DNA from 2 places in the Achromobacter pestifer genome. Region 2 is predicted to be linked to the other one. Evidence: riboswitches for the same ligand, from Rfam matches in the RefSeq annotation. Region 2 holds a riboswitch; the other holds the start of a gene.
The links. A riboswitch is a leader RNA that binds a small molecule or an ion and turns the genes downstream of it on or off. The one in region 2 is predicted to bind manganese.
Positions count from the first base shown of each region.

Region 1: it holds a riboswitch for manganese, as region 2 does, so the genes downstream of both, mntP (manganese efflux pump MntP) here and FOC84_RS07390 (sodium:calcium antiporter) in region 2, are expected to answer to the same signal.

Region 1 covers NZ_CP053985.1:1,227,327-1,241,592, reverse strand. The annotation lists gene FOC84_RS06105 (lysozyme inhibitor LprI family protein) at 214-1,038, shown strand; gene FOC84_RS06100 (META and DUF4377 domain-containing protein) at 1,375-2,187, shown strand; gene FOC84_RS06095 (sigma-70 family RNA polymerase sigma factor) at 2,320-2,826, shown strand; gene FOC84_RS06090 (FecR domain-containing protein) at 2,823-3,806, shown strand; gene FOC84_RS06085 (TonB-dependent siderophore receptor) at 3,873-6,311, shown strand; gene FOC84_RS06080 (CopD family copper resistance protein) at 6,443-6,886, shown strand; gene FOC84_RS06075 (DUF6389 family protein) at 6,923-7,366, opposite strand; gene FOC84_RS06070 (LysR family transcriptional regulator) at 7,462-8,367, opposite strand; gene FOC84_RS06065 (sulfatase family protein) at 8,501-10,084, shown strand; gene FOC84_RS06060 (Bug family tripartite tricarboxylate transporter substrate binding protein) at 10,134-11,102, shown strand; yybP-ykoY riboswitch at 11,136-11,315, shown strand; gene mntP (manganese efflux pump MntP) at 11,322-11,894, shown strand; gene FOC84_RS06050 (DUF1971 domain-containing protein) at 11,953-12,663, opposite strand; gene FOC84_RS06045 (Crp/Fnr family transcriptional regulator) at 12,790-13,509, opposite strand; gene FOC84_RS06040 (ABC transporter substrate-binding protein) at 13,571-14,266, shown strand, end outside.
Region 2 covers NZ_CP053985.1:1,485,920-1,500,185, forward strand. The annotation lists gene FOC84_RS07340 (branched-chain amino acid transaminase) at 1-804, shown strand, start outside; gene FOC84_RS07345 (zinc-finger domain-containing protein) at 881-1,102, shown strand; gene FOC84_RS07350 (YybH family protein) at 1,140-1,562, shown strand; gene FOC84_RS07355 (YheT family hydrolase) at 1,580-2,680, shown strand; gene FOC84_RS07360 (M48 family metalloprotease) at 2,711-4,237, opposite strand; gene galU (UTP--glucose-1-phosphate uridylyltransferase GalU) at 4,295-5,146, shown strand; gene FOC84_RS07370 (cytochrome c oxidase assembly protein) at 5,168-6,043, opposite strand; gene FOC84_RS07375 (porin) at 6,131-7,234, opposite strand; gene mgtA (magnesium-translocating P-type ATPase) at 7,287-10,085, opposite strand; gene FOC84_RS07385 (hypothetical protein) at 10,507-10,857, opposite strand; gene FOC84_RS07390 (sodium:calcium antiporter) at 11,300-12,304, opposite strand; yybP-ykoY riboswitch at 12,357-12,545, opposite strand; gene FOC84_RS07395 (aminopeptidase P N-terminal domain-containing protein) at 12,675-14,018, shown strand; gene FOC84_RS07400 (hypothetical protein) at 14,042-14,266, opposite strand, start outside.

The sequences.
Region 1 (14,266 bases), 260 kb from region 2:
CGCCGCGAGGTCTTCAATGCGGCTCGCCACCCGGTAGACGCGCAAGGGAAGGGGAATATTCCGGCGAGGACGTTGCAGAGCGTAGAACTCTGTTTCCAGTCTGTTAAAAAGTCCCGTGCAAAATTGCAGCCTTGCCGCCGCCTCGCGATGGGCGACAACACGGTCTTCAGGCATCGAGACCCTGCAAGGCGCATCCTCAACGAGAAACTTCACATGAAATCTGGAATCACCGCAGGCCGCTTGTTGTGCGTGGCGGGTCTGTTGGCGCTCGCCGCGCCTGCCTACGCGATCGATTGCGCCAAAGCCGCCAGCGCCGTGGAAAAACTGATCTGCTCGGACCGCAAGACGGTGTCCGCGGATGCCGAACTGAACCGGGCTTATGCCGCGATACTGAAGCAGGCGCCTGATGGCGACATCCGCGCCATGCTGGCGCACAACCAGAAGCGCTGGATCGCCGCGCGCGACGAGGCGCTCGCGAACCTGATCGAGGATCCGGGCTCGGTTCCCGCCGGCAAGACGGCCGGCGCAGCCGCCCGCGAACTGATCCGCGACCGCGCGGCTGAACTCAAGGCCACGCGCAAGGGCGCTGAATTGCCGGAGCTCATCAGCCGCGCGCTCAGTCAGAAGCAGTTCCAGGCGCAATTCACCGGCGGCGCTTACGCCGGCTACTCGACTTCATGCGACATCTTTCCGGGCGAACATGCCTACTACGGCTGCTTCGCGACGCGGCATTACCAGAACAAGGATCGCATCTGCTCCGTCGACGAATACTGGGCCTCGGGCAGCGTCTATACCAAGCGTTATGTCGCCAACGTGGTGGATGGCAAGCCCCAGCTGGCGGCGTCGTGCTCCTTCAGCAACTCGGACGAGGCATGCTCCGATACAGCGGGCGAGACGAAATGGAACATGAAGCCGCAACAGCCGGACTTCTTGTATCCCGCCAAGCCGCTGCCCAAGATCGACGGAGAGATCGTGAGCGACGACGACTATGACTGGGCCCGGGCCTGCCTGACGGGCGCGACCTACCCCGCCAATTGACGCCGGTGAGCCGATCGCGCCCGCGATCGGCCTTGTACCGCGGCGGTTTTTGCGTATTGCGTGCCGTTAGTGCCGTATTGGCAATACTTGCAGTATTTTGCGGGTAATGTGTTGAGTTGTAAGTTGTCGAGGGCTTCGCAGACACACGTGTACGGGCAAGGGTGATATCTGTTTCCTAGGGAAAACCCGTATTTCGAGCGCTTCGGCGGGTGTTCTTCAGGCCCGATCTGCGGCAAGATTTTGAAACCGACTGGATGGCCGTGCGTCCAAAACGTCCATCCCGCGAACGTAGAATCCCGCTTTTCATCAGTGCCATCCGGCTGAAAGGAACGAACCATGAAGAAAACCATCCTCCTTGCGTCCGTATGCGCCGCGCTGCTGCAAGCTTGCGCTCCGACTTCCTCTCCCCGCGAAGGATCGTCCTCCATGCCCACTACCGCCACCTCGCCCGCCAATCCCGCCGTGAGCCTGCCTGCCTATTACTGGCGCCTGGCCTCCGCCACCGACGCGGCAGGCAAGCCCATCGCCGCGCTTCAGGCCGGCGTCGAGCACCAACTGCGCCTGTCGTTCACGCAGGACGCCTTGAACATCCGCGGCGGCTGCAATGCGCAGTTCGGCGGCTACACCTACAAGAACGGCGTGCTGCATATAGCGAATCTCGCGTCCACCATGAAGGCCTGCGACCAGAGCCTGATGCGCCTGGACGCCGAGATCGGCCAGCGCATGAAGGGCGACCTGCGCGCCACGCTCAGTGGCGAAGCGGCTGAACCCGGGCTGGAACTGGTCGCGCAGGATGGCAGCGTCTTGAAGTTCGTCGGCGAACCCACGCCTGAAACCCTCTACGGCAGCGCCGGCGAAATCATGTTCCTGGAAGTCGCCGCGAAGAAGACCGAATGCAGCCATCCGCTGATCCGCAACTACCAGTGCCTGATGGTGCGCGAACGCCGCTACAACGAGGCCGGCGTGCAACAGCCGACGCAGGACAAGTGGCATCCGCTGTATCAGTCCATCGAGGGTTATGAGCATCAGGACGGCGTGCGCACCGTGCTGCGGGTGAAGCGCTACGACTGGAAGAACCCGCCCGCCGATGCGCCCTCGAAGGTGTATGTGCTGGACATGGTGGTGGAGCAGGACGCGTCGAAGAAGTAAGACGCCAGCATTCCACCTGGATCGTTATCCTGCGCCCGGCCCCTGGATTCAGCGGCCGGGCGCAGTCATTTCACCCGGCGCAGGCACAATATTGTAAATTATAGTTATTCTCATTTATGACCGTGCGTCTTCATGGCCGCCTCCGACCCCTCTCCGCGGCATCCCCTGCACACGCTGTACCAGGAACACCAAGGCTGGCTGCAGGGCTGGCTGCGTAAAAAGCTGGGATGCGCCTTCGACGCCGCCGACCTGGTGCACGACACCTACCTGCGCGTGCTGGCCCGCCGCGAACCGGGCGACATCCGCGAGCCGCGTTCCTATCTGGCGACCATCGCGCACGGCCTCATGGTCAACCACCTGCGGCGCAGGGATCTCGAACGCGCCTATCTGGAAACGTTGGCGCAGTTGCCCCAGGCGCAGTCGCCATCGCCCGAGGAGCGCGCCCTGGCGCTGGAAGCGCTGTGCGAAATCGACGCCATGCTGGACGGCTTGCCCGTTCCGGTGCGGCGCGCCTTCCTGCTTTGCCAGCTTGAAGGCCTGACGCACGCGGATATCGCCAAAGTGCTGGGCGTGTCGGTCGGCTCGGTACGGCTGTACATTGCGCGCGCCTTGCGCCAGTGCCTGGAGTTCGCGCCGTGAGCGCCAGCGACGCAGGGCGCATCGACCCGCGTGCGCTGGACGGGGCAGTGGACTGGTTTCTGCGCTTGACCTCGGGCGTCGTCAGCCAGGCGGACCGGGAGGCATGGCAGGCCTGGCGTCAGGCCGATCCCGAACACGAACGCGCCTGGCAGCGCACCGAAGCCCTGACGCGCCGTTTCGAGGCGGTGCCCAAGGGCATGCTGCCCGCGCTGGGCCGGCCGCGCTCGCCCGCCCGCCGCGCCGCGCTGGGCAAGTTGCTGGTGCTGATCGGCGCCGGGGGCGCCATCGGCTACGCGCAGGTCGACGAAGCCTGGCGTGGCTGGGTTGCCCAGTACCGCACGCCAGTTGGCGCGCGGCGCGAGGTGATGCTGGCGGACCATAGCCGCGTCGTGCTCAACGCCGCCACGGCCATGGACGTCCTGTTCGACGCCCAGCAACGGCTGATTGCGCTGCATGGCGGCGAAATCCTGATCGAAACCGCGCCGGACCCGCAACAGCTTGCGCGGCCCTTCATCGTGCGTACCCGCGAAGGCAGCATCACCGCGCTGGGCACGCGCTTCGTGGTCAGGCGCGACGATGGCGTATCGGCGGTACAGGTGCTGGAAGGCGCCGTGCGCGTGGCGCTGCCGGGCGCGCCCGCGGATGCGGCGCGCATCGTGCCGGCAGGCATGGGCTTGCGCTTCACCAGCGGGCATATCGACGCTGCCGAAGGGCTGACTGGCGATCCCTCCGCCTGGCAGCGCGGCATGCTGCAGGTCGACAGCATGCCCTTGAGCGAATTCCTGCGTGAACTCCAGCGCTACCGCAAGGGCTGGATCGATTGCGCGCCCGAAGTGGCGCACCTGCCTATTTCCGGCGCCTTCCCGCTGGCCGAGCCCGACCGGGTGCTGGCCACGGTAGCGGACACCCTGCAACTCGGCCTGCGCCATCGCACCCGCTACTGGGTGTCGCTGGTGCCGCGCGGCGAGACTATTTTGTAACGGCGACTAGCACTTTCTGCGTCTTATCTGGCTACGAGGGTAAGACCAATATCTGGAGTGCATGTCATGCCCCCTCAGTTCCCCCTGCTGCGCGCAAGCGTCTCCCTTCCTGCCTTGCTCGCGGCTGGCGCCTTCGCGCTGCCGCTGGCCGGGGTGACGACGCCCGCTAACGCGCAGACTCCGGCCGGGCAGGTGAGCGTGGCCATCGAACCCGGACCGCTGAGCGCGGCGCTATCGGCCTACGCCGCCCAGGCCGGCGTCCTGCTGTCGTTCGATCCCGCTCTGACGCGCGACCTGCAATCGCCCGGATTGCGCGGCAGCTATGGCTTCGAGGACGGCCTGCGCCAGTTGCTGGCCGGCAGCGGCCTGGAACCGGCGAGGCGCGCCGACGGCGGCTACACCCTGCGCAAATTGCCGCAGAGCGAGGTCACGGCCTTGCCCGCCGTGACCGTCACCGGTGCTGGCGACGAAGGTCCCTCCGAAGGGACGGGCTCCTATACCGTGCCGGCAACCAGCGCCGCCACTCGCATGCCGCTGTCGCTGCGCGAAACCCCGCAATCCATCAGCGTCGTCACGCGGCAGCAGATGGACGACCAGAACCTCAACACGCTGGACGAGGTGATGCGCCAGACGCCCGGCATCGCCGTCGACCGGCTGGATGAGCGCGTGCAATTCACCTCGCGCGGCTTTGCGCTGAACACCATGCTCGATGGCGTTCCCACGCTGTCGTTCAAAACGCCGTCCGCCGAAGTAGGGATGATCAACACCGCCATCTACGACCGGGTGGAAGTCGTGCGCGGCGCCGCAGGCCTGCTCAACGGCGTGGGCGAACCCGGCGGATCGGTGAACCTGGTGCGCAAGCGTCCCGGCTCGGAGTTCGCCGGGCATGTCACCGCCGGCGTTGGCCGCTGGAACAGCTACAACGCCGAAGCCGACCTGGGCGGCCCGCTGAACAGCGCCGGCACGCTGCGCGGCAGGGTCGTCGCCGCCCGCACCGCGGGCGACAGCTTCATCGATTACAAGAAGCGGTCCGACGATGTCTTCTACGGCATTCTGGAGGCCGACATCCTGCCGAGCACCACGGTCAGCCTGGGCTACGAGCACCAGAAGACCGCCATCGACGGCGCCAACTTCGGCCAGGCGCCGCTGTTCTACAGCGACGGCACGCGCACGAACCTGCCCAGGTCCTTCAATCCCGTGACGCCGTGGAGCCAATGGGACATGTACACGGACCGCATATTCGCCACGCTGGACCATCGCTTCGACAGCGGCTGGCATATCAAGATGGACGCCAGCCGCCTGAAGAATGAACGCAAGGCGGCTTGGGGCTACCTGCTCGCGTACCGGCCCATAGATCCGTCCGGCGCCTCCACCATCGAGCTGCGCGACAACCCGGCAAACTCGACCAACAAATCCTTCGACGTCTACGCCGAAGGGCCGTTTCAGGCATTCGGCAGGGAACACCGCGCCGTCTTGGGGGTGAGCTACAACCGCTACACCAGCGAACTCAATCTGAACTCGGCGAACCCGGCCGGCTGGGATCGCCGTCCGGTGAATTTCTATGAGTTGCGGGATGTCCAGCGGCCATCCATGCCCTACACCTTCTTCAACACCTTCCTGGACGCGAAGGAAACCGCCATCTACGGTTCGGCGCGCCTGAAGGTGGCAGATCCGGTGTCGGTGATACTCGGCGCGCGGACCACCTGGTACGAAGAGAACTCCTCGTCCTACAACGGTCCCGCCAACCTCTGGACCCACAATCCCACCGCCAAGGAAAACGGCGTCTTCACGCCCTATGCCGGCGTGGTCGTGGACCTGAGCAAGGACTATTCGGCCTACGCCAGCTACACCCGGATCTTCATTCCCACCACCTCGCGCGACGCCGGCAATGTCGTACTGCCGCCGCAGACCGGCCAGAACTATGAGCTCGGCCTCAAGGGCGAACACCTGGACGGCAAGCTGAACACAAGCTTCGCAGTATTCCGGACGCAGGAGGAAAACGTTGCGGTCGAAGACCCGTCTAGCCCGCCGCTGCCGGACGGAAGCACTCCCTATCGTGCGGTCAAAGGCGCTCGCAGCAAGGGTTTCGAGTTAACCGTAGCCGGCGAAGTGGCGCCCGGCCTGCAGCTGATGGGCGGCTACACCTACTTCGCCAAGCGCGACGCCGAAGGCGCCTTGCTGCTGCCGAGCACGCCCCAGCGGCTGTTCCGCCTCGCCGCCAGCTACAGGCTGCCCGGCGAGTGGAACAAGCTCACGATCGGCGGCAACGTCAGCTATCAGAGCAGCATCTACTACGACGAAGCCAGCGGCCTGGGGCGCGCCAGCCAGGGCGGCGTCACCTTGTTCGGCCTGATGGCGCGCTATGACTTCAACAGGCATGTGTCGGCTTCGATCAATGTGGAAAACCTGACCGACAAGTATTACTACAGTGGCCTGGGGGGCTACAACGGCTACAACTACGGCACGCCCAGGAACGTCTGGATGAAGGTCAGCTACAAGTTCTGACGACCGGGCAGGCAGGGCGGCGAGCGAGGGGCTGGCGGCTTACGCGCGCGGCGCGGGTTTGATGTTTGTCATGTCCGTGCCATCCTTGCGGATGGGACAATCCTGATTGATGGTCACTCCCGTACGCAGCCATGAATACCTACCCCTTGCTGCTCATCCTGCACCTGCTCGCCGCCTTCCTCTTCGTCGGCACGGTCACCTTCGAGGTGCTGTTCCTGGAGCCCGTGCACAAGCGCCTGCCGCCCGACGTGCGCCGCGCGCTGGGCAGTCAGCTGGCGCCGCGCGTGCGATCCGTGCTGCCGTGGTCGGTCGTCGTGCTGTACCTGGCCGGCCTGGGCCTGGCCTGGCAATACCGCAGCGCGCTCGCCGATCCGTTCGCCTCGTCCTTCGGCATCCTGTTGTCATTGAAGATCGCGCTGGCCTTGAGCGTGCTGGTCCATGTCGCCACCGCCCTGACGCTGGCGCGGCGCCAGCGCCTGACCGGGGCCTTGAGCCGGCGCATGCATGTCAGCGTGTTCTGCCACATGGTGCTGATCGTGGTGCTGGCCAAGGCAATGTTCCATGTGGCCTGGTGAGGGCGTTGGCCGTGGCGGCATAGGCTCGCCGCGGCGCTATGCGGGCAATGCGAGCGGCTCGCGCGTCCCGTAGCCTTCTTCTCCGTATACCAATCCAGGCAGCGGCGAGCTGCCGCTGGCCTGCCATAGTTCCGCCACCCACTGTATCGCCGTGTCGACGATGACGTCCTGCACGTTGAATCCGGCTTCATCGGACGCGAACAGCGGCACCTCGGGCTTGACGCCGTCTTCCGTGTGGCGCACGTCGAACAGGTAGCGGTGGCCTTCGATGGCCTTGTTGAGCACGAACAGGTCTGGGCCTTCCAGGCTGGCCACCACGGAGAACGTGCCTTCACCGTCCTGGTCGGGGAACACTACGAAATGGATCTCGCGCGCCTTGGGGGGCAAGGCGGCGATCAAGGCCGTCAACGTAGCGCTGGCCGCGGCGCCGTGGGCGCGTAGGATGCGCAGCAGTTCGGTTTCGTATTCGGATCGGGTCATGGATATTCCGTTCAGGACTGGTTGGCGCATTTGCGCGCCGGCCTCTGGACTGGCGGCAGGGAGTGCCGTGGATTATCTGCCATTTCTTATTGCCGTCATCGTGCCAGCCGCAGGCACTCCATGAAGTACGCCGCATGCTCTGAAGCCAGTGCGGCGTCGCGCCAGACCATGCCTGTCATCCCGCGGCTGCGCATCGCCAGCGGCAATACCTTGATCATGTGCTGCTTCGCGAAATGCAGCGCCAGACGTTCCGAGATCGGCAGCACCAGATCCGAGCCGTCCAGCAGCGCCAGGTTGACCAGCACCGACGACGATTCCACCTGATGCCAGGGCGCGGGCTGGCCGGCCAGCGCCAGTTCGTAATCGATGCGTATCCGCATCGGTGTTGACGGGCCAGGCGCGATCCAGGGGTACTGCTGCACGTCCTGCCATGTCACCTTGCGCTTGTTCGCCAGCGGATGGGCCGTGCCCACGGCCAGGCAGATAGGCTCTCCGTACAACTCTTCGTAGTGCAGGTTGCGCGGCAGCGAGTGCTGTTCCAGGCGTCCCACCAGCACGTCGAACGTGCCTTCCTGCATCAGCGGCAGCAGGTAGTCCAGCGTGTTCTCGGCCAGCCGCAGCAGCACGCGTGGATAGTGTTCGCGAAAGCGCCGGATGCTGGGCGGCAGCAGCACCGGCGCGATATTGGGCGTGACGCCCACCGCCAGCGTGCCGGTGGCGCCGCGGGCCAGTTGCGCCATGGTGTCCTGGGCGCGGCCCAGCTTGCCCAGGATCTCGCGCGCATGCGTGCGCAGTTCCAGTCCGTAAAGCGTGGGCTCGATGCCGCGCGCATGGCGGTCAAACAGCGTCAGGCCGATGTCCGCTTCCAGGTCCTTCAGCCACTTCGACAGCGCCGGCTGCGTGATGTTGAGTTCCGACGCGACCTGGCTCAGGTTGCGGGTTTCGCACAGGCGCACCAGGATGGCCAGGTGGCGCAGGCGGATGCGGTGGGTCCAGTCCATGCGGGCGTCCTCGAGGCATAAATACAGGGTTATGGCTCAGTAATATTAATTCATTATCAATTTATGCCTCCTCTACACATAATGGCCTGACAACAGAGCCAGGCCGGCGCAAAGCCGGCGGCGAGGAGACACGATGCAGCCGAATTTCCTGCTATTCATCACGGATCAGCAGCGCGCGGATCATCTAGGCAGCTACGGCAACGCCATGCTGCGCACGCCGGAGCTGGACGCGCTGGCGCGGCAGGGGTGGTCGGCGGACCGCTTTTATGTGGCGTCGCCCATCTGCATGCCCAACCGCGCCACTTTGATGACCGGCCGCATGCCCTCGGTGCACGGCGTGCGCCACAACGGGATTCCGCTGTCGCAGCGCGCCACCACCTTCGTCGACCGCTTGCGCGGCGCGGGCTACGCCACCGCATTGATCGGCAAATCGCACTTGCAGAACATGACCGGCAAGCCAGCCGTCTGGCCGCCGGCTGGCGACGGCGCGCAGGGCGAGGCCTGGACCGCCGAGCCCGGCAACTACGACCAGGAATGGGGCCCGCTGTGGCGCACGGATCCTGGACATGATCTGGATACGCCGTTCTACGGCTTCGAGCGCGTGGCGCTGGCGGTGGATCACGGCGACCAGGTCTGGGGCCATTACGAGCGCTGGCTGGCCCGCGAACATCCAGAGGCGCGACACCTGTGGGGGCCCGAGCATGCCTTGCCGGCGCCGGGCTATGTACTGACAGAGCACCATCAAGCCTGGCGCACCCGCGTGCCGGAAGAATGCTCCACCACCGCCTACATTGGCGACCAGACCATCGCGCAGTTGCGCGACAACGCGGCCAGCGGCAAGCCGTTCTTCATCCAGTGCTCGTTCCCCGATCCGCACCATCCTTTCACGCCCCACGGCAAGTACTGGGACATGTACCGCCCCGAAGACGTGGCCCTGCCGGAGTCGTTCCACGCCAGCGCCGAGCCGGGCCATCAGCCGCCGCCCCATGTAGCCTGGATGCACCAGCAGCGCGACCAGGGCAAGGCCGTCAAGCACACGCCCGCCATCTTTGCCTGCACCGAGCGCGAGGCGCGCGAGGCCATCGCGCTGAACTACGGCTCCATCAGCCACATCGACGCCACCATCGGGCGCGTGATGCAGGCGCTGCGCGAGATGGGGCTGGACGACAACACCGTCGTCATCTTCACCAGCGACCACGGCGACTACTTCGGCGATCACCAACTGCTGCTCAAGGGGCCGATCCATTACCAGAGCCTGATCCGCACGCCCTTCATCTGGCGCGATCCGCAGGCAGCGCCCGCCGCTGCGCGCAGCCAGGCGCTGTGTTCCACCGCCGACATCGCCGCCACCGTGCTGGCGCGCGCCGGCCTGCCGGCCTACAACGGCATGCAGGGCGCCTCGCTGCTGCCCCTCATGTCGGGCGGGGCCGAGCGCGTGCGCGACGCGGTGCTGATCGAGGAAGAGGGCCAGCGCACCATGTTCGGTTTTCCCGGCCGCACCCGCATGCGCACCTTGCAGACGCCGCGCCACCGGCTCAGTGTCTATGCCGATGCCGCTTGGGGCGAACTCTACGATCTGCATGAAGATCCCCACGAGCTGCGCAACCTGTGGGACGACCCCGCCGCTAGCGCGCTGCGCGCCGACTTGCTGCTGGAGTTGTCGCGCAACATGATCCGCCACGCCGAAACCAGTCCGCATCCTTCCGCCATCGCCTGACAACCCGCAGAGGCGCCGGCCAGCAGGCCGGCCCATCCAGGAGCCAAGCATGATCAAGTCCTTGCTGTTCTGTACGGCGCTGCTCGCGGCCGGAACCTCGGTTGCCATGGCGTCCGACTACCCCTCGCGTCCCGTCCGCCTCATCGTCAACTTTCCGCCGGCGGGTCCCCTGGACCTCGAAGCCCGCGCCATCGCGCAGCATGCCGGCAAGATCCTGGGCCAGACCATCGTCGTCGAGAACCGCTCCGGCGCGTCCGGCAACATCGGCGCCCAGTCCGTGGCGCAGGCGGCGCCGGATGGCTATACGCTGCTGATGACGCTAGACACGCTCATGACCGTCAATCCATACATCTTCAGGGGGCTGGACAAGGACGTCACCCAGCGACTGGAACCGCTGAGCTTGGCCGGATCCTTCGGGTTGGCGCTAGCGGTGCGTCCGGAGCTTGGCATCAACACGCTGAACGAATTCCTGCGCTACGCCAAGGCCAACCGCATCACTTATGCCTCCGCCGGCTACGGCAGCCCCGGCAACCTGGCCTTCGAGAAGCTCCGTCTCGCGGCCGGCTTGGAAGTCGCGCATGTGCCGTACCGCGGCAACGCGCCCGCCGTCAACGCGCTGTTGGGCGATCAGATACAGGCTGCCTTTCTTGCCACGCCCGGCGTCCTGCCGCATGTACGGGCGGGCAAGCTGAAGGCCTTGGCGGTGTCGGGCAAGGAACGCGACGCCGACCTGCCTGAAGTCCCCACCGCGGCGCAATCGGGCGTGGCTGGCTTGAAAAACTACGACGTGTCGTTCGCATTCCTGGTGATGGCGCCCAAGGGCACGCCTAAAGAAATCGCGCAGGTATGGGAAGACACGCTGGCCAAGGTCTACGCCATGCCGGAGTTCCAGCAAAGCATGGCCGTGCTGGGCATGCGCGGGCCGTTCGCGGGCAAGGCGCAGGCACAGGAATGGGTGGACAGGGAGGCCAAGGGCTGGAAGGAGGTGATCGAGAAGGCGGGAATACGCGGGGAGTAGCGCTGTAACACACTGGTCAGCAGGCTCTGCTAGACTGGTTTCACTCTTTGGGGAGTAGCCTCCCTGCGGCCAGTTCCGCAGGGGCTTGCGTCAACATTCTTGGCTGGCTCAGCCATGGCGCAGGCGGCATCCATGCTTGGCGAGACCACGGATTTTTCGCGCGACGCCGGGCGGCGCGGAAGATCCGTGCCGTTTCCGCCCAGCAGGATCCTTCCTCATATGAATGCCGTCGCCATCATCGTTCTCGCGTTCGCCATGTCCACGGACGCCTTCGCCGCCGCCATCAGCAAAGGCGCCGCGCTCTACAAGCCCCGATTCCCGGAAGCCCTGCGCACAGGGCTGATCTTCGGCGTGATCGAAGCCATCACCCCAGTGATAGGCTGGGGACTGGGTTCCGTCGCCGCCCGGTACGTGGTCGCCTGGGACCATTGGATCGCCTTCGCAATGCTCTGTACCCTGGGCTTGCTCATGGTACGCAACGGCCTCAAGGAGGAAGACGAAGATACCGCGCCCGTCACCCGCCATTCCTTCTGGCTTCTGGCCGCAACGGGCTTGGCCACCAGCATCGATGCCATGGCGGTCGGCGTGGGTCTGGCATTCGTGGACGTGAACATCGTGGTGGCGGCCATCGCCATCGGCCTGGCGACCACCTTGATGGTGACTCTGGGCGTGATGCTCGGGCGGGTGCTGGGCAGCGTTGCCGGCAAGCGGGCCGAGATCCTGGGCGGGATCGCGCTGATGGGGATAGGCGCGGCGATTCTTTATGAGCATCTCAGCGCCGCGGCCGGCTGAAGCAAAGGCGGCTCGCCGCTAGCGGGCGACGATTGCGGCGCAGTCCAGGCGAAGTCGGTCAGGTTCCGTCTTGCGGACCGTCGGCGCGGCAGAACGTAATCTGAAAGCTGCCCGGGAGTTCGAACGCCACATGGTGCCGCACCTGCGGTTCTATCAGCACTTGCTGTCCGGCCGTCAGCACCACTTCGGCGTGCGGCGGATCATCCAGCGTGTAGCGCAGCACGCCGGCGTGCACCTTCAACAAGCCCCAGGTGCCTGCCTTGGTCGTATGCGCCGCAAGCAAACCGGCCGGCAGGTTGTCGGGCGTGAACACGGGGCTGTCGCGGTAGGGCCGCACGCCTTCAGGCAGCGAGTCGGGCAGGCGCGGCAGACTTTGGCGCTGCTGCCACACGCTCCACAGCTTGGCCGCGATGCGTTCGGCCATGGCGTCGGCCTGGGCCTGCAAGGCCGGCTGGCCGAGCCCGGCGGTGACGCCATGGAACAGGGCCAGCCAGCGCTGGAACAGCGGCCAGGAAAGATCCGGGATGCGCGCATGGGCGGGAATCGGTGCGCCCTTGAAGCGGCGCGTGCCCAACAGCAGCGCCGACCAGAAATCGCACAGCAGGTCCAGGTGGTGGTCCCAGTCCGACACGCGGGAATCGAATATCGGACCGAGGGTTTCATCCTGGCGCACTTGCGCATAGAAGCGGTGCACCAGTTGCCGGATGTCTGCTTCCGTGATCGGGGGAGCCGCCGGGACAGGCGCAAGGGGAGAGGCGGATTCGGACATGGGAGCGGGGGAGAGGATCTGCCTGCATTGTCCGACGCTCACCGGCGTTGCTCCGATGACAAAAGTCATTGGCGCCCAGAGTGGGATCATTCCTGGCCAGCGTGTGGCGTGGGCACGGCCTCGCTGTCAGAACGGCCGCTTCGCCATCGTCGCGAGCCTGGCCAGATGCGCTGGATCGTGCACCGCCCATTGGCAACGCTTGCCGCTGATGTAGCCCTGCGTCTGCCAGTCGTTGAGCAGGCGGCTCAAGGTTTCGGCGCGGATGCCCAGGTGAGCGGCAAGCTGGCGCTGGTTCAGCGGCAGCGTCAGCGCCGCGCCCTGGCGTTCGTGCAGGCCCATGAGGTAATTCGCCAGCCGCTCGGGCGCTGAACTGGAAGTCATCCAGTCCACTTTGTTGACCTGGTCGTACAGGCTCTTGCTGAGCGCGGCCAGCAGCTTGAGCGCCAGCTCCGGGCAGCGGCGGCAAGCATCGTGCAACTGGCGGCGGCACAGGCGCCAGCCCTGCAGCGCGCTGCGGGCGCGAGCCTGCATGGGGTAGCGGCCGTGAGGCATGAACATGGCCGCCTCCGCCATCAACTGGCCCGGCTCGAACACACGGAACACGCGTTCATCGCCGTTGTAGCTGTAGCGCATGACCTCGGCCTGGCCGCTTTCTATCAGCACGTAGCTGGAGGCCTCGTCGCCTTCGCTGAACAGGATCTGCCCCGCCTCGGCCCGTAGCGGGCTGGCGCCGCGCAGCAGGTCGACCGCGACTTCCTGGGCCACGCCCGGCGGCAAGCCTTGCAGCAGCGGATGCCTTGCCAGCAGGGCGGCCACCGCCGCGCCGGCCAGATTGATATTTGTCATTCTGGGTCTTTCAGTGTGAATGGGAGAATCTTAAACGATAACAATTCTTATTTGAAACTCAATGAACGACTTGCACATGCGCCGCCGCTTCTGCGCGGCGGCCCTGGGAGCGGCCCTGCTGCCCGCGGCGGGGGCCCTGCGCGCGGCGCCGCCGGAGCGCCGCGCCGTCTTGACACTGGCAGGCCCCGGCGCCGTGGTCAGCTATCCCCTGATGCACATGGCGGCCACCGGCGCGCTGGCGGAACACGCCGGGCAGTTGCGCTTCCGCCTGTGGCAGACGCCGGACCAGTTGCGCACGCTGCTGGTGAGCGGGGATCTGGATTTCAGCGCCGCTCCCTGCACGCTGCCGGCCTTGCTGCACAACCGCGGCATGCCTGTGCGCCTGTTGAACATCTCCGTATGGGGCATCCTGTGGCTGGTCAGCCGCGATCCGGCGGTTCGGACCTTCGACGATCTGGCTGGCCGCGAACTGGTGGTGCCATTTCAGCGCGATCTGCCCGCCGTGCTGCTGGATACCTTGCTGGAGGCGCATGCCGCGCGGGGCCTGGCTCCTGTTGCCTTGCGCCGTACCCGCGACGGACAGGATGCCATCGCGCTGATGCTCAATGGCCAGGCAGGGCAGGCGCTGCTGGTCGAGCCCATGGCTTCGCTGCTGTTGTGGCGAGCTGAACAGACCGCCGGGGCGCCGGCGCTGCATCGCGGCCAAAGCCTGGAACAGGCCTGGAGCGCCGCCTTTCCCGCGCAACCCACGCTGCCG
Region 2 (14,266 bases):
GGAGTGCGGGCCTACCGTTCCGAGATCGGCACCGCCATCTTCCGCCTCGAAGACCATACCAACCGCCTGTTCAATTCGGCGCACATCTACCAGATCCCCATGCCCTTCGATCGCGACACGATCAACGAAGCGCAGCGGATGGTGGTGCGCGAAAACAAACTCGAAGCCGGCTACCTGCGTCCCCTGGTGTTCTATGGCCCCGAAAAAATGGGCGTGTCGCCCAAGGGCGCCCGGGTGCACGTGGCCATCGCCGCCTGGCCCTGGGGCGCCTACCTGGGCGAAGAAGCGCTGTCCGCAGGCATCCGCGTCAAGGTGTCCTCATTCGCGCGCCAGCACGTGAACGTCACGATGCCGCGCGCCAAGGTGGCAACCACCTACGCCAACTCGATCCTGGCCAATACCGAGGCCCTGCAGGACGGCTACGACGAAGCCCTGCTGCTGGACACCGAAGGCTTCGTGGCCGAGGGCTCGGGCGAGAACCTCTTCATCGTCAAGGACGGCGTGCTTTGCGAGCCCGAGATCGCCTCCGCCCTGACCGGCATTACCCGCTCCACCATCCATGCGCTGGCCGCAGACCAGGGCCTGCGCGTGGTGACCAAGCGCCTGACGCGCGACGACGTCTACATCGCCGACGAGGCGTTCTTCACCGGCACGGCCGCCGAAGTGACGCCCATCCGCGAGGTGGACAACCGCCAGATCGGCAACGGCCGGCGCGGCCCGATCACGGAGAAGCTGCAGAAAGCATTTTTTGACGTGGTGAATGGCCGCAACCCGAAGTACCATCACTGGCTGAGTAAAGTCTGATCCGCGCGGCCCGATCCATGACCAGGCCGCATCATTGCCCCAACCTGCCGTTTACCGGTTTTTTTCAGGAATATCCATGACCGCTGCTGCTCCGGCCGCCGTCCCCCACCCCCACGAAGTCATCGAGGTCGGCGCCGACGACCTGCCCGTGTTCTGTCCGGGCCCCAAGGCGCCGCTCTGGAGCATGCACCCCCGCGTGTTCCTGGACGTGGCCCGCACCGGCTCCGCCAGCTGCGCCTACTGCGGCGCTGAGTACCGCCTGAAGCCCGGCACCGTGCTGCACGGCCACGGGCACTGAGTCACCCGTTCTACAACGCCCACCCGTTTCCGCCACCATGTTCGCCACGCCCGAAGAAGCAGAGCACGCGTTCTACGAAGCCCTCGATCAGGCGGACGTCGTTCGCCTGATGCAAGTCTGGGCGGACGACGAGGAAGTCGTCTGCATCCACCCGGGAGGCCTGCGCATCGTCGGCCATTCGGCGGTGCAGGACTCCTGGCAGCAGGTGCTGACCAACGGTCCCTTGCACGTGCGCCCTTTGCGGCCGCTGGTCATGCTGAGCATGATGTGCGCGGTGCACGTGCTGGTGGAACAAGTGGCGGTGCAGACGCGGGAAGGCACGCAATTCGCCAATTGCTACGCCACCAACATCTACCACAAGGGCCCGACCGGCTGGCGCATGGTCATGCACCATGCCTCGCCGGCGCCCACGGAAGCCGGGGTGCTCGACTTGCACGACGTACCCGACATGCTGCACTGAATCGGGTGGATTTTTAGTTGGCCGCTGCTCGTCTTGATACCACGCCCTGCCCCGTTCCCTCCTGGTTGCCCGGAGGCGACAGCCAGACGGTTTATGCCGCCCTGTTCGCGCAGTATCACCGCATCGCGTTCGTGCGCGAACGGGTGGACACGCCCGACACCGATTTCGTCGACTTCGACTGGACCGGCCCGGGCCTGTTCCCGCACAAGTCCGCCGACGGCGCGCCCCTCAGCGGCCAGCGCCCGGTCGCCAATGGCAAGACCGCCGCGGCCAGATGGATGACCGATGCGGACTGGAAGTCCCTGCCGCATACACCCGACACCCCCGCCCTGATCCTGTTCCACGGCCTGGAAGGCGGCAGCAACAGCCGCTATGCGCAGTCCATCGCGCATCATTTCCGCGCGCGCGGCTGGATCGTGGTGATCGCGCATTTCCGTGGCTGTTCGGGCGTACCCAACCGCCTGGCCCGCGCCTACTATTCCGGCGACTCGGCCGAGGTCGGCTTCATGCTGGAAACCGTGCGCCAGCGCATCCCGCATGCGCGCTGGCATGCGGTCGGCGTCTCGCTGGGCGGCAACGCGCTGCTCAAGTACCTGGGCGAACACCAGGAGGACACCGGCTGGCTGACGGCCTGCGCGGGCGTTTCCGTGCCGCTGGACCTGGTGGCTTGCGGCAAGACCTTGTCCACCGGCATATTCAACCGCAGGGTCTACACCGGCCATTTCCTGAAGACGCTCAAGCACAAGGTGCTGGAGAAGGCGCATCGCTATCCCGGCGCCGTCGACGTCATGCGCATCGCCCATGCACACGATCTGCGCGAATTCGACGACACCTACACCGCGCCCATGCATGGCTTTCGCAATGCGCTGGATTACTGGACGCGCGCGTCCAGCAAGCCCTGGCTGCCCAAGATATCGGTGCCCACACTGGCGCTCAATGCCCGCAACGATCCATTCGTGCCGGCCGCGTCGCTGCCCACGCCCGAGGAGTGCTCGTCCAGCATCCTGCTGCACCAGCCGACGGACGGCGGCCATGCCGGTTTTCCGACCGGCAGCTTCCCGGCCCACCTGAACTGGCTGCCGCAGCGGCTGGGACGCTTCTTCGAAACCGGCCAGTAGGGCGCGCCGGCGCCCTGCCCGGCCCGGCGCTCAGCCCGACTTGAAGCGTTCCAGCAACTGGCGCTCTTCGGCCAGCTTGTCCTTCACTTCCTTGATCTGCACGTCGATCTGCGACTGCTCGTAGAAGTCGGTGGACATGTTGCGCGCCTGCTGCAGCTGCGATTCCGCGGCGGCGTATGCGCCTGTCATGACGTAAAAGCGCGCCTGGTCGCGGCGCGCGGCCACGGGCTTGCCGTTGCGGTCTTCGCTCTGCGCCAGCATCTGGTAGAGGCTGGGCTCGTCGCTGCCCCATTGCTTGATCTTGGCCCGCAGGTATTCCTGCGCGTCGGCGTGGCGGCCGATGCTTTGCAGCGCCTGGGCGTAGGCGATGCCCAGGGCCCGATGGCCGGGCCAGCGCTTGGTGCCGGCCTGGGCCAGCTCCAGCGCCCGGGGGTATTCCTTGCGGGCCAGGGCGATATCCACGCTGAGCTTGGCCAGCTGGGCCGAGCTGCGGCCGTCCGCCGACGCCAGGTTCCAGTTGCGCTCGGCCTCCGCCAGGTTGTTGCGCTGGAACGCCTGCAGCGCCAGGCCGTAGTAGGCGGCCGATTTGCGCACGCCGGACAGCGCCTGGGCCTCGTCCTGCAATTGCTGGCCAGCAGTGCGCAGGCTGACCGCGTCGCGGCCCTGCACCACGCGCATCTTGGCGCGTACGTACCAGAAGTCGTCGCTGTCCACGTGGCGAGCCACCGGGGACTGGTTGCGCACCCGGTTCTGCACGTCCGACATGCGCTCGATGGACAGCGGGTGGGTGCTGGCCCATGAGCCGCCGCCCGCGCCTTCGTTCAGGCGCGACGCGTTCATCAGGCGCCCGAACATCTGCGCCATGCCCTCGGCGTCATAGCCCGCCCTGGTCAGCATCTGCAGCCCGGCCCGGTCGGCCTCGCGTTCCGCGTCGCGGGAAAAGCCCAGTTGGCGGTTGATGGCCGCGGCCTGGCCGAATGCCGCCACGCCCACCGCCAGATTGCCGCCCCCCCCGGCCAAGGCCGCCAGCAGCGCCCCCGCCAGGCTGGCCAGCATCAGCATGCTGTTCTGGTTCTGCTGGGTCATGCCGCGGGCGATGTGGCGCTGCACGACGTGGCCGATTTCGTGCGCCAGCACCGCGGCCAGCTCGGACTCGCTGGCCGAAGCCACGATCAGGCCGGTATTGACGCCGATGAAGCCGCCGGGCATGGCGAAGGCGTTGATTTCGGGGTCGCGCACGCCGAACATCTCGACCTCGGGGACCCCGCCGGGCGCGAAAGCCGCCAGCTTGCGCCCCATGGTGGTGAGGTATTGGCTGAGTTCGGAATCGTCGACATAGGTCGGATCGCGCCGCCCCTGGGCCATGATGGCCTCGCCCAGGCTGCGCTCCAGCGCGGGGGACAGTTCGGCTGCGGAGGCCGCGCCCATCGACGGCAGGCCCACGGGCTGCGCCCAGGCGGAGATGGGGATGGCGGGCATGGCCAGGGCCACGGACAGCCCGACGATTGCGCCCCGTTTCGCAATCGAGCAAATGGATGGCTTTTTCCTGCGGTTCATAAGCCTATGATAGCGATGCGCTTAAAATGTTTCATCGATAGCCCCAACGAGGTCTCAATGCGTCCTGTCCGTAAAGCTGTTTTCCCTGTTGCCGGCATGGGTACGCGCTTCCTGCCCGCCACCAAGGCGATGCCCAAGGAAATGCTGCCCGTGGTCGACAAGCCGCTGATCCAATATGCCGTGGAAGAAGCCGTGGCCGCCGGGATCACCGATCTTATTTTCGTGACGGGACGCAACAAGCGCGCCATCGAAGACCACTTCGACTCGGCGCCGGAACTCGAATCGGACCTGGAAAGCAAGGGCAAGCACGAGCTTCTGGCCATGGTGCGGGGCATTCTACCCGCGCATGTGAATTGCCTCTATATCCGTCAGTCGGCTCCGCTGGGGCTGGGCCACGCGGTGCTGTCCGCCGCGCCCGCCGTGGGCGACGAACCCTTTGCCGTGCTGCTCGCCGACGACCTGATCGACTCCGACCTGCCGGCGCTCAAGCAGCTGATCGACGTGGCCGTGACGCAGAACGCCAGCGTGCTGGGCGTGCAGGACGTACCGCGCGCCGATACCCGCAAGTACGGCATCGTGGCCACCCGCCAGGGAGATGCCAGCGCCAATGGCCGCACGGAACGCGTCACCCATATCGTGGAAAAACCCGATCCCGAAGCCGCGCCCTCGACGCTCGCCGTGGTCGGCCGGTACGTGCTGGAAGCCGCGATCTTCGACCACCTGCGCTCGACCAAGATGGGCGCCGGCAACGAGATCCAGCTGACCGACGGCATCGCCTCGCTGATGCGCGAGCGCGCCGTGTATGCGCACCGCTATGAAGGCGTGCGCTACGACTGCGGCAGCAAGGCCGGCATGTTCCAGGCCACCGTGGCCCTGGGCAAGAAGTATCACGGCCTGCTGCCGGAGTAGCGGCAAGCCAGCGGTCCGCCCCTAGGCGGACGCCGCGCGGGCCTTGGCCCTGGCCCGCGCCTGCGCATCGCGATCCGCCTTGCGCAAACGTCCCTTCGCCGACAGGCGCATCAAGGTTCCCAGGGCCACCATCAGTCCGATAACCTCGACCAGCGCCGCCGGAATCCACATGGTCAGGCCGCCTATGGTCTGGTCGGTCTGGGCCGACATGGCGATGGCCCGGCCGCATAGCTCGAACAGCGGATAGATATCGCTTTCGGTGAAGGCGATGACCGCCCCCGCCACCATTTGCGGCAACATCGTCAGCACGGGCGAAATGACCCGGCCGCCCGGCGTCATGGCCGCGGGCGGCGCGGGCCTGCGGTCCAGGATCAGGTTCCAGTACATGAAACCGCTGATCACCACGGACCAGTTCATCAGGCGGTAGAGACGCCAGTCCAGCATGGAATAGAACTGCACCGACGGGATCAGCCAGACCAGCACCAGGAAGACGAACAGCGTCGGCACGAAGATCTTGTGCGTCAGCAGCGTCACCGTGGCGCGGCCGGCGCCGGTGCGCAGGAAGTCACGCAGCCGGATGCGCCAGCGCATGGGCAGACCCGCCCGCATCACCTGCCCCGGGAACGCCGCCATGACCAGCAGCGGCCCCAGATGGTGCAGCACCAGATGCTGGATGCGGTGGATGAAGAACATGCGCTCGGCGTAGTAGTCCAGCCGGGTGTGCATGGACAGATACAGCAGCGCCATGCCCGTCCAGAAGAGGATGCTGCGGGCGGCGGTCACGTGATGGACCTTTTGGCCGCGCACGAACAGCACGATGGCCACCAGGAAGGAGGCCACCAGCGTGGGAGAAAACTCCCAGGGTATGAGCCATTCGAGACTATCCATGCAAACCATCCGGAAAACGTCGGGGCTGTACGGGGACGGGCGCACTGCGCCGCACCCGCCGATTGTAGTTGACCCTGCCCCGCCCTGCCCCGGCGCTCAGAAACGGTGCGAAATGCCCGTGCCCACGCGCGTGGTGTGCGAATGGGCAGGATCGAACTGGTCGTCCAGCGTGTAGTTCGACGCATAGCCGGCAAAGGCATAGAGCGTCGTGCGCGGGGACAGGCCGTAGGTATAGCCCAGCGTCATCACCTGCGCATTGCGCGCCGTCATGCCGTTGTCCCAATGCCAGTCCGGGTGCGCCAGCGACCATTGCAGCAGCACGGCGCCAGGCCCGACCGGCACGCTGGCGCCGACCAGCCAGGCATTGACCGTGCCGCCGCGCACGAAGGCCGCCGGCCCCAGGCCCAGACCCAGCCCGTCCGGATCGCCGCCGTCCAGGCCGACGTCGCCGTTGCGCTGGCGCGACCAGGCCAGGGACAGTTTCAGCACCTCGAAATCGTAGGAGACGCCCAACTGCACCGCCTGCGGCCGGCCGTTGCTGCCCGGCGGCGCATCGGCCAGGCGCAGTTGGTCCCAGGTGGCGACCGCCAGCAACGGCCCGTCCTCGTACTTCACACCCAGGCTGAGCGCGCGATTGTTGTTGGCGGTACGGAAGCGGTTGCCGTCGTCGGCGTCGAAGGAATAGCCGATGCCGGCCTGAAACCCCTGCCAGACCGGGGTGTAGTAATTGACCAGGTTGCTGAACTGGTAGTTGTCGGACGCCTTGAAGGTAGCGCCCATGCCCATTTCCTTCCAGGACGCGATTTCCAGGGAATTGCCGTAGACCTGGCCTATCGTGTGCTGGCGCCCCAGCCGCAATTCTCCATAGCTGTCATGGCCCAGGCCGACCCAGGCGGCGTAGTTGAAGAGGCGGTCGTCGTCAGCCCGCTTGCCCGATGAGGGATCGAAGCCGCTTTCCAGCTGAAACCGGGCGCTCCAGCCCCCGCCCATGTCTTCCGCCCCCGTCATGCCCCACAGCGAGTCGGTCAACCCGCCGTTGAGCAGCCCGCTATGGCTGCCCTGCCCCGAGACCGTGGTAATGGCCACGCCCGCGTCCACCACGCCATACAGTCTCAGCCCCTGTGCGGTATCGGCGCCACGCGCCGCCAGGGGAAGGGCCAGGCCCGCCGCCATCAGCGCGGCAAAAGTAGCGATTCTCATGTGTTTCTCCTGATTGCCCGGCGGGCTTGCGCCCGCCGCGGGCCTCATCTACTTATTGCCAGCCGTAGCGGCGGACCCAGATTCCCTTCAGCAACTGCGTCAGCGTGCAGTAGGCCAACAGGATGCCGACCAGCCAGGGGAAGTAGCTCCACGGCAGCGCCTGCAGCTGGAGATACTCGGCCAAGGGCGAGAACGGCAGCAGCAGCCCCATCACCACCACCATCAAGGTCATGCCCATCAGCGGCCAGGCGGCGCGGCTTTGCAGGAACGGGATCTTGCGCGTGCGGATCATATGGACGATGAGCGTCTGCGACAACAGGCCTTCGACGAACCAGCCCGACTGGAACAGCGTCTGATGTTCGGTCGAGTTGGCCTGGAAAACGTACCACATGAGCGCATAGGTAGCGATGTCGAACAAGGAGCTTATCGGGCCAAAGAACACCATGAAGCGGCCCAGTCCGTCCGGGTCCCATTGCTGGGGCTTCTTCAACAGCTCTTCGTCGACATTGTCGAACGGAATCGCCGTCTGGGAAATGTCGTACATCAAGTTCTGCACCAGCAGATGGATGGGCAGCATGGGCAGGAACGGCAGGAAGGCGCTGGCCACCAGGACCGAGAAGACGTTGCCGAAATTCGAGCTGGCCGTCATCTTCAGGTACTTGAGCATGTTGCAGAAGGTCTTGCGGCCTTCGATGACGCCGTCCTCCAGCACCATCAGGCTCTTTTCCAGCAGGATGATGTCCGCGGCCTCTTTCGAGATATCGACCGCCGAATCCACGGAAATGCCCACGTCCGCCGCCCGCAGGGCCGGCGCATCGTTGATGCCGTCGCCCATGAAGCCCACCGTATTGCCCTGCGCCCGCAGGCTGCGCACGATGCGTTCCTTGTGGGCCGGCGTCAGGCGGGCGAAGACGTTGGCCTCGCGCACGGCCGCGGCCAGTTGCGCCTCGTCCATCGCCTCGATCTCGGCGCCCAGGTAGACCTTGCGCACCTCGAAATCCACCTCGCGGCAGACCTTCTGCGTCACTAGCTCGACGTCGCCGGTCAGCACCTTCACTTCGATGCCGGAGTCCTTGAGCGCCTTCAGCGCCGGGGCGGTGGATTCCTTCGGAGGATCCAGGAAAGCCATGTACCCGACCAGCACCAGGTCGGATTCGTCGGCAACGCCATAGGTTTGCTGGGTGGGCGGCAGTTCCTTGACGCCGACCGCGATCACGCGCAGGCCGTCGCGGTTCAGGTCCGCCGTCACCCGGCGGATGTCGGCCCGGCGGGCATCGGTCAGCAGATGTTCTTCATGGCCCACGCGCAGGCGGGTGCAGACCGCCAGCATCTCTTCCAGCGCGCCCTTGCAGATCAATTCGTGGTGTTCGCGGCCGTTCTCGGTTTCGTTGACCACCACCGACATGCGGCGCCGGGAGAAGTCGAAGGGGATCTCGTCGACCTTGCGGTACTTGGCCGCCAGATCCAGCTTGCGCTCGACCTCGGCGTGCTGCAGCACCGCCACGTCCAGCAGATTCTTCAAACCGGTCTGGTAGTAGCTGTTGAGATAGGCGTAGGCCAGCACGTCGTCGCTGCTGGCGCCGTAGACGTCGGTGTGGCGCTCCAGCACAATGCGGTCCTGGGTCAGGGTGCCGGTCTTGTCGGTGCACAGCACGTTCATCGCGCCCAGGTTCTGGATGGCGTCCAGCCGCTTGACCACCACCTTGCGGCGCGACATGCGCACGGCGCCCTTGGCCAGCGTGGCCGTGACGATCATGGGCAGCATTTCGGGCGTCAGGCCCACGGCGATGGCCAGCGCAAACAGCAGCGCCTCCATCCAGTCGCCCTTGGTAAAGCCGTTGATCAGCATGACGATGGGCGCCATGACCAGCATGAAACGGATCAGCACCCAGCTCACGCGGTTGATGCCCTGCTGGAACTGGGTCGGCGCGCGATTGGTCTGCGTGACGCGCCCGGCCAACTGGCCGAAATAGCTGCGCGAACCCGTGGCCACCACCAGGGCGCTGCCCGAACCGCTGACCACGTTGGTGCCCATGAACGCCATGTTCTCCAGTTCCAGCGCGTTGGCGGTCTCGCCGCGCTGCGTGGCGTATTTTTCGACGGGCAGGGATTCGCCCGTCAGCGCGGCCTGCGCGATGAACAGATCCTTGGCATTCAGGATGCGGCAGTCGGCGGGGATCATGTCGCCCGCGGACAGCAGCACCACGTCGCCCGGCACCAGCTCCGCCAGCGGCACCTCGATCTGCCGCGAGCCGCTGGCATGCAGCGCCACGCCGAAGTAGCGCCGGGCGTCGCCTTCGGCCTCGGTTGCGGGGTCGCTGCGCAGCACGGTGGCGGTGTTCTGCACCATGGCCTTGAGCGCCTCGGCGGCGCGGCTGGAGCGCTGTTCCTGCGCAAAGCGCAGCACGGTGGAAATGAGCACCATGGCGCCGATGATGAAGACCGCCGTCCAGGACTGGTCGTCAGGCACGGCCATGCGCACGTCGGTGAGCCAGGACAGCGCCGCCAGCGCGGTCAGGAGCAGATTGAACGGATTGCGGTAGGACAGCCAGAGGTGGGAGTACCAGGGCAGCGGCTTTTCGTGGTCGACCTCGTTGGCGCCGTAGCGTTCGCGCGCGCTCTGGGCCTGGGCCTCCGACAGTCCGCCGCGGCTGCTGCCGAACAGGGCGAACAAGGCGCCGAAACCCATGCGCGACAGGTCCAGCGTCTGGCGATTGGCATGGCGGGCGGTATCGGAGGACGCGGCGGCGGCCGTGGCGCCGCGCTCGGGCATGGGCGAACGGCGAAAGTGTCTTGCGCTATGGCGCAGGCCCGCCGCCGACGTAAAGAAGGACTTGAGAAACTTGAACATTGGAGTGCTCCGGTTGTACGTGTAGTTGTCGGAGACACGGACGACCCTGCCCTCTGCTGCCCGCGCGCAGGCAGCAGCGGTCCGCGGCTTTCGCACAGAAAGCCGTCAACCCGCCGCATACAGGCGTGCGCAGGCACCGGAGCAATGTTGCCGGTATCCGGATCGCATGGAATGCGCCGGGTGCGGAAAACGGAAGGGAGCTAGCGGGGGAATCGGTACCGGCGGCGGAAGCACACGCAACGTGGGCCAGGCCGGTGATTCTTGGCTGCGGACTCCGTACGGGCCAGGATGGCTATCCTGCCTGTCGGCTCGCAGCGAGTGGACAGGTCAGGCAGGCATGCCGGCGCCGCGCACTGGGCGCAATCGAGGCTCGGGGTCTAAGGCACTGGGCATGATCTCTCCTGTGGAAGAAAGGGCGGCTTCAGGCCAGCGCGGCCTGCGTGGCCGGCGTGGTCTGGGTGCCGAAATGCACGTGGCGCACGGCGGGATTGGCGCTCAGGCGGCGCGCCTGCGACATCAGTTCGCCCCGCAGTTCCGGGGGGCAATTGACGGTGATGCAGGCCGACGCCATGCCGGGATCCTGGCCCTGGTCGATCTGCACCTGCGAGACGTCCAGGCCGGCGGCGCTGAAGTCCAGGCAGATCTGCTTGCGCAAGGCGCCTAGTTCGTCGCGCGGACAGATGACCGTCAGGCGCGAAGTGCCGCGGCGGCGGCCCAGGGCGGTGGCGCGGTCCACGCCGGCGCGGCGTAGGAACAAGTCGAAGAAACGCATAACGACCTCCATTGCAAGAATGGGGAGCGTGATCGCGAATACGCGCGCACCCGCGCTGCGTGTGGCGGACAGGCACGAGAAAAACGTGCGCGAACGCTGACGCTGCGGCTGAAGCGGCGGTTCTGGCGGTTTACGTTGGGGAGGTTCCCGGCAAGCCGCTGGCTTGCGCGATTGCCCGGGCTTGCGCCTGGAGCTTGGGATACAACCGCAACCTGTTCAACAGGCTGCGGCAGACGGAGTTCTGCGTGGACCTGTTAAACAGCGACGTCGATGCAAGATCGACAACTTTCGCCGGAATCGGTATTCACGAAGACTGCTCCTGGGATGGATAACGGGCAAGAGTTTACGCGGGTTTCCACTTATGGACAAGGTTTTTGGCGCTGAATCGGGTCTGAACACGGAAAAAAACGCGGGGGCCGAAGCCCCCATGCGCCAAGCGCCGTCAAGCGTAGAAATGCCAGCCCAGATAGGCAGCGAACACGGCATACAGGCCGCCCACCGCCGACAATGCCGGCACGCTCATGGCCGAGCGGCGGAAGCGCAGCCACAGCAGGCCGATCGACAGCATCGTGAACAGGCCCGCCGCGAGCAAGGGCGCGTCCAGCAGCCAGGGCGTCATGAAGATGCCCAGCGCGCTGGGGATGGTCGCCTGGATCATCATGGCGCCCGAGATGTTGGCCAGCGCCAGCCGTTCCTTGCCCTGGCGCACCCAGATCAGCGCATTCATGATTTCCGGCAGCTCGGTCGCCACCGGCGCCAGCAACAGCGCGGCCACATGGGGCGATGCGCCCATGGCCACGCCCAGCAGCTCGATCTGGTTCACGAACACATGCGATGCCCCGGCGATCACGACCAGGGCCATCACCGTCTGCGTGACCGCCCAGAACATGCTCGGGTCCTCGTCGCGCGGGCGCAGCTTCAGCGGCTCCAAATCCTCGCTGTCCAGGCTCGCCTCGTCGCGGCTCAGTTCGCGCTTGACGTAGAGGCCGTAGGTGGCGAGGAACAGAATGCCCAGCCAGGGCTTCCAGGCAAAGGCCAGCAGGCCCAGGCCCACCTTGAAGAGGAAGATGCCCATGAACCAGGCCTGGTCGCGGGCCAACCGGCGCTGGTCCGCGTTGATACAGTCCGCCTGCGTGGCCCGCCCGCGGCGCGAGCGCCACAGGGCCAGGCCCACCACCGCATAGGCCAGCGTGGCCAGCACCAGCGGGCCGCCCATGGCGGCGCCTACGCCTATGTCTTTTTGCTCGGGGGTTTCGCCGAACACAACAGCCATGAAGGTCACGGCGCTTTCCGGCAGGGCGGTGCCGAACGCGGCGAGCACGGTGCCGGTGGCGGTGGCGCCCAGCTGGAAGCGATGGCCGACCCACTCGACGCCGTTCACGAAGAACTCGCAGGCGAAGTAGATCACTGCCGCTGACAGGAAAAACAGGAACAGGGTGAGAAACATAGGGACGAGCCGGACGAGCAGAAACCAATTGGCGCGACGTCGCGGCTCGCCCGGCTGGGGTGAACGCAACGCGGCCAAAGGTCTCGCCTGGCTGGTCCATGCGGCGGGTGCCGCCGTGCATGGATACCGCTACTAGCGCCATGGAGTTCTAGCGGCTGCTGCGCAGCGCTGAACCACCAAGTCTGTTGACGCTAGCTCCTTTGCGGGGACAAAGGATGGCTACTCCCCAATGACAGAGCGGCGATTGTAGCAGCTTGCCCCGCGCGGTCCAGCGAATTCCGCGAGGCCTGGCGTGGGGTGTCGTATCCCGGGGATGGCGGGTAAAGTAAACGGCATCATCACCTTGCCGGGGTTCGCGCCCCAGTCCGCCATGAGCCTGCCTCCCGACGACATCGCCCCTTACGCCGCGCGGCGCCAACGCCTGATGGCGCAGATGCGCGCCGAAGGCGGCGGCATCGCCATCCTGGCCACCGCCCCGGAGGCCACGCGCAACCGCGACGCGGAATATCCCTACCGGCACGACAGCGACTTCTTCTACCTGACCGGATTCACCGAACCCGGCGCCTGGCTGGTGCTGATCGCGGGCGCGACCGACCGCACCCTGCTCTTCTGCCGTCCGCGCCACATCGAACATGAAATCTGGGAGGGCAAGCGTTTCGGTCCCGAGGCGGCCGCGGCGCATTTCGGTTTCGACGACGCCCATCCGCTCGATGCGCTGGACGAACTGATGCCCGCGCTGCTACAGGACCACGCCACCTTGTATGCCCCCCTGGCCGGCGACAAGCGCCACGACGGCCGCCTGCACCGCTGGCTGGCGGCGGCCCGCGAGGCCAGCCGCGGCGGCCATGCGCCGCCCGCGCGCCAACAGGACATCCGGCCGCTGCTGGCCGAGATGCGGCTGATCAAGGACGCCACGGAAATCGCGGCGATGCGGCGCGCGGCCAAGATCTCGGCCGGCGCCCATGTGCGCGCCATGCGCGTCGCCCGCCCCGGCATGCACGAGTACGAGATCGAGGCCGAACTGCTGTACGAGTTCCGCCGCCACGGCGCGCAATCGGTGGCCTACAACAGCATCGTGGCAGCGGGCGCGAACGCCTGCGTGCTGCACTATCCGGCTGGCGAGGCAGTGCTGCGCGACGGCGACCTGGTGCTGATCGACGCGGGCTGCGAGGTCGACAGCTACGCCAGCGACATCACCCGCACCTTTCCCGTGAACGGCCGCTACAGCGGCCCGCAGCGCGCGCTGTACGACCTGACGGTGGCAGCCCAGGATGCCGCCGCCCAGGCGACGGCGCCCGGCCGCGGCTTCAACGACGGGCACCAGGCCGCCCTGCGCGTGCTGGCGCAGGGCATGCTGGACCTGAAGCTCTTGAAGGGTTCGCTGGACGGCGTGCTGGAATCCGGCGACTACAGCCGTTTCTACATGCACCGCACCGGCCACTGGCTGGGCCTGGACGTGCACGACGTGGGCGACTACCGCCAGCCCGGCCCGGCCCACGGCGCCGAACGGCCCTGGCGCAAGCTGGAACCGGGCATGATGCTGACGATCGAGCCCGGCATCTATGTGCGGCCCGCCGACGACGTGCCCGAGGCCTACTGGAACATCGGCATCCGCACCGAAGACGACGCGCTGGTCACGGACGAAGGCTGCGAGCTCATCACCCGCGGCGTGCCGGTGCAAGCCGGCGAGATCGAAGCGCTGATGCGCGAATAGGCTGGCGGCGCGCCGGGGCGACGCTAAAAGACGTAGCCGTCCAGCCAGCCCATGGCGATCCAGGTGTAGACCACCACCATGGCGATGGCGAACATGGACACGATGGCGCCGACCAGGCAGGCCAGGATCGCGACCAGCACCGGCCCCCAGCCGGTCCGGGTCGGCCGGCCCAGGCCGTCGTTGTAGAGACGGTCGAATTTCTCGTCCTGCATCAGCGAGAACACCGCGCTCTCGATGAACCCGTCGAC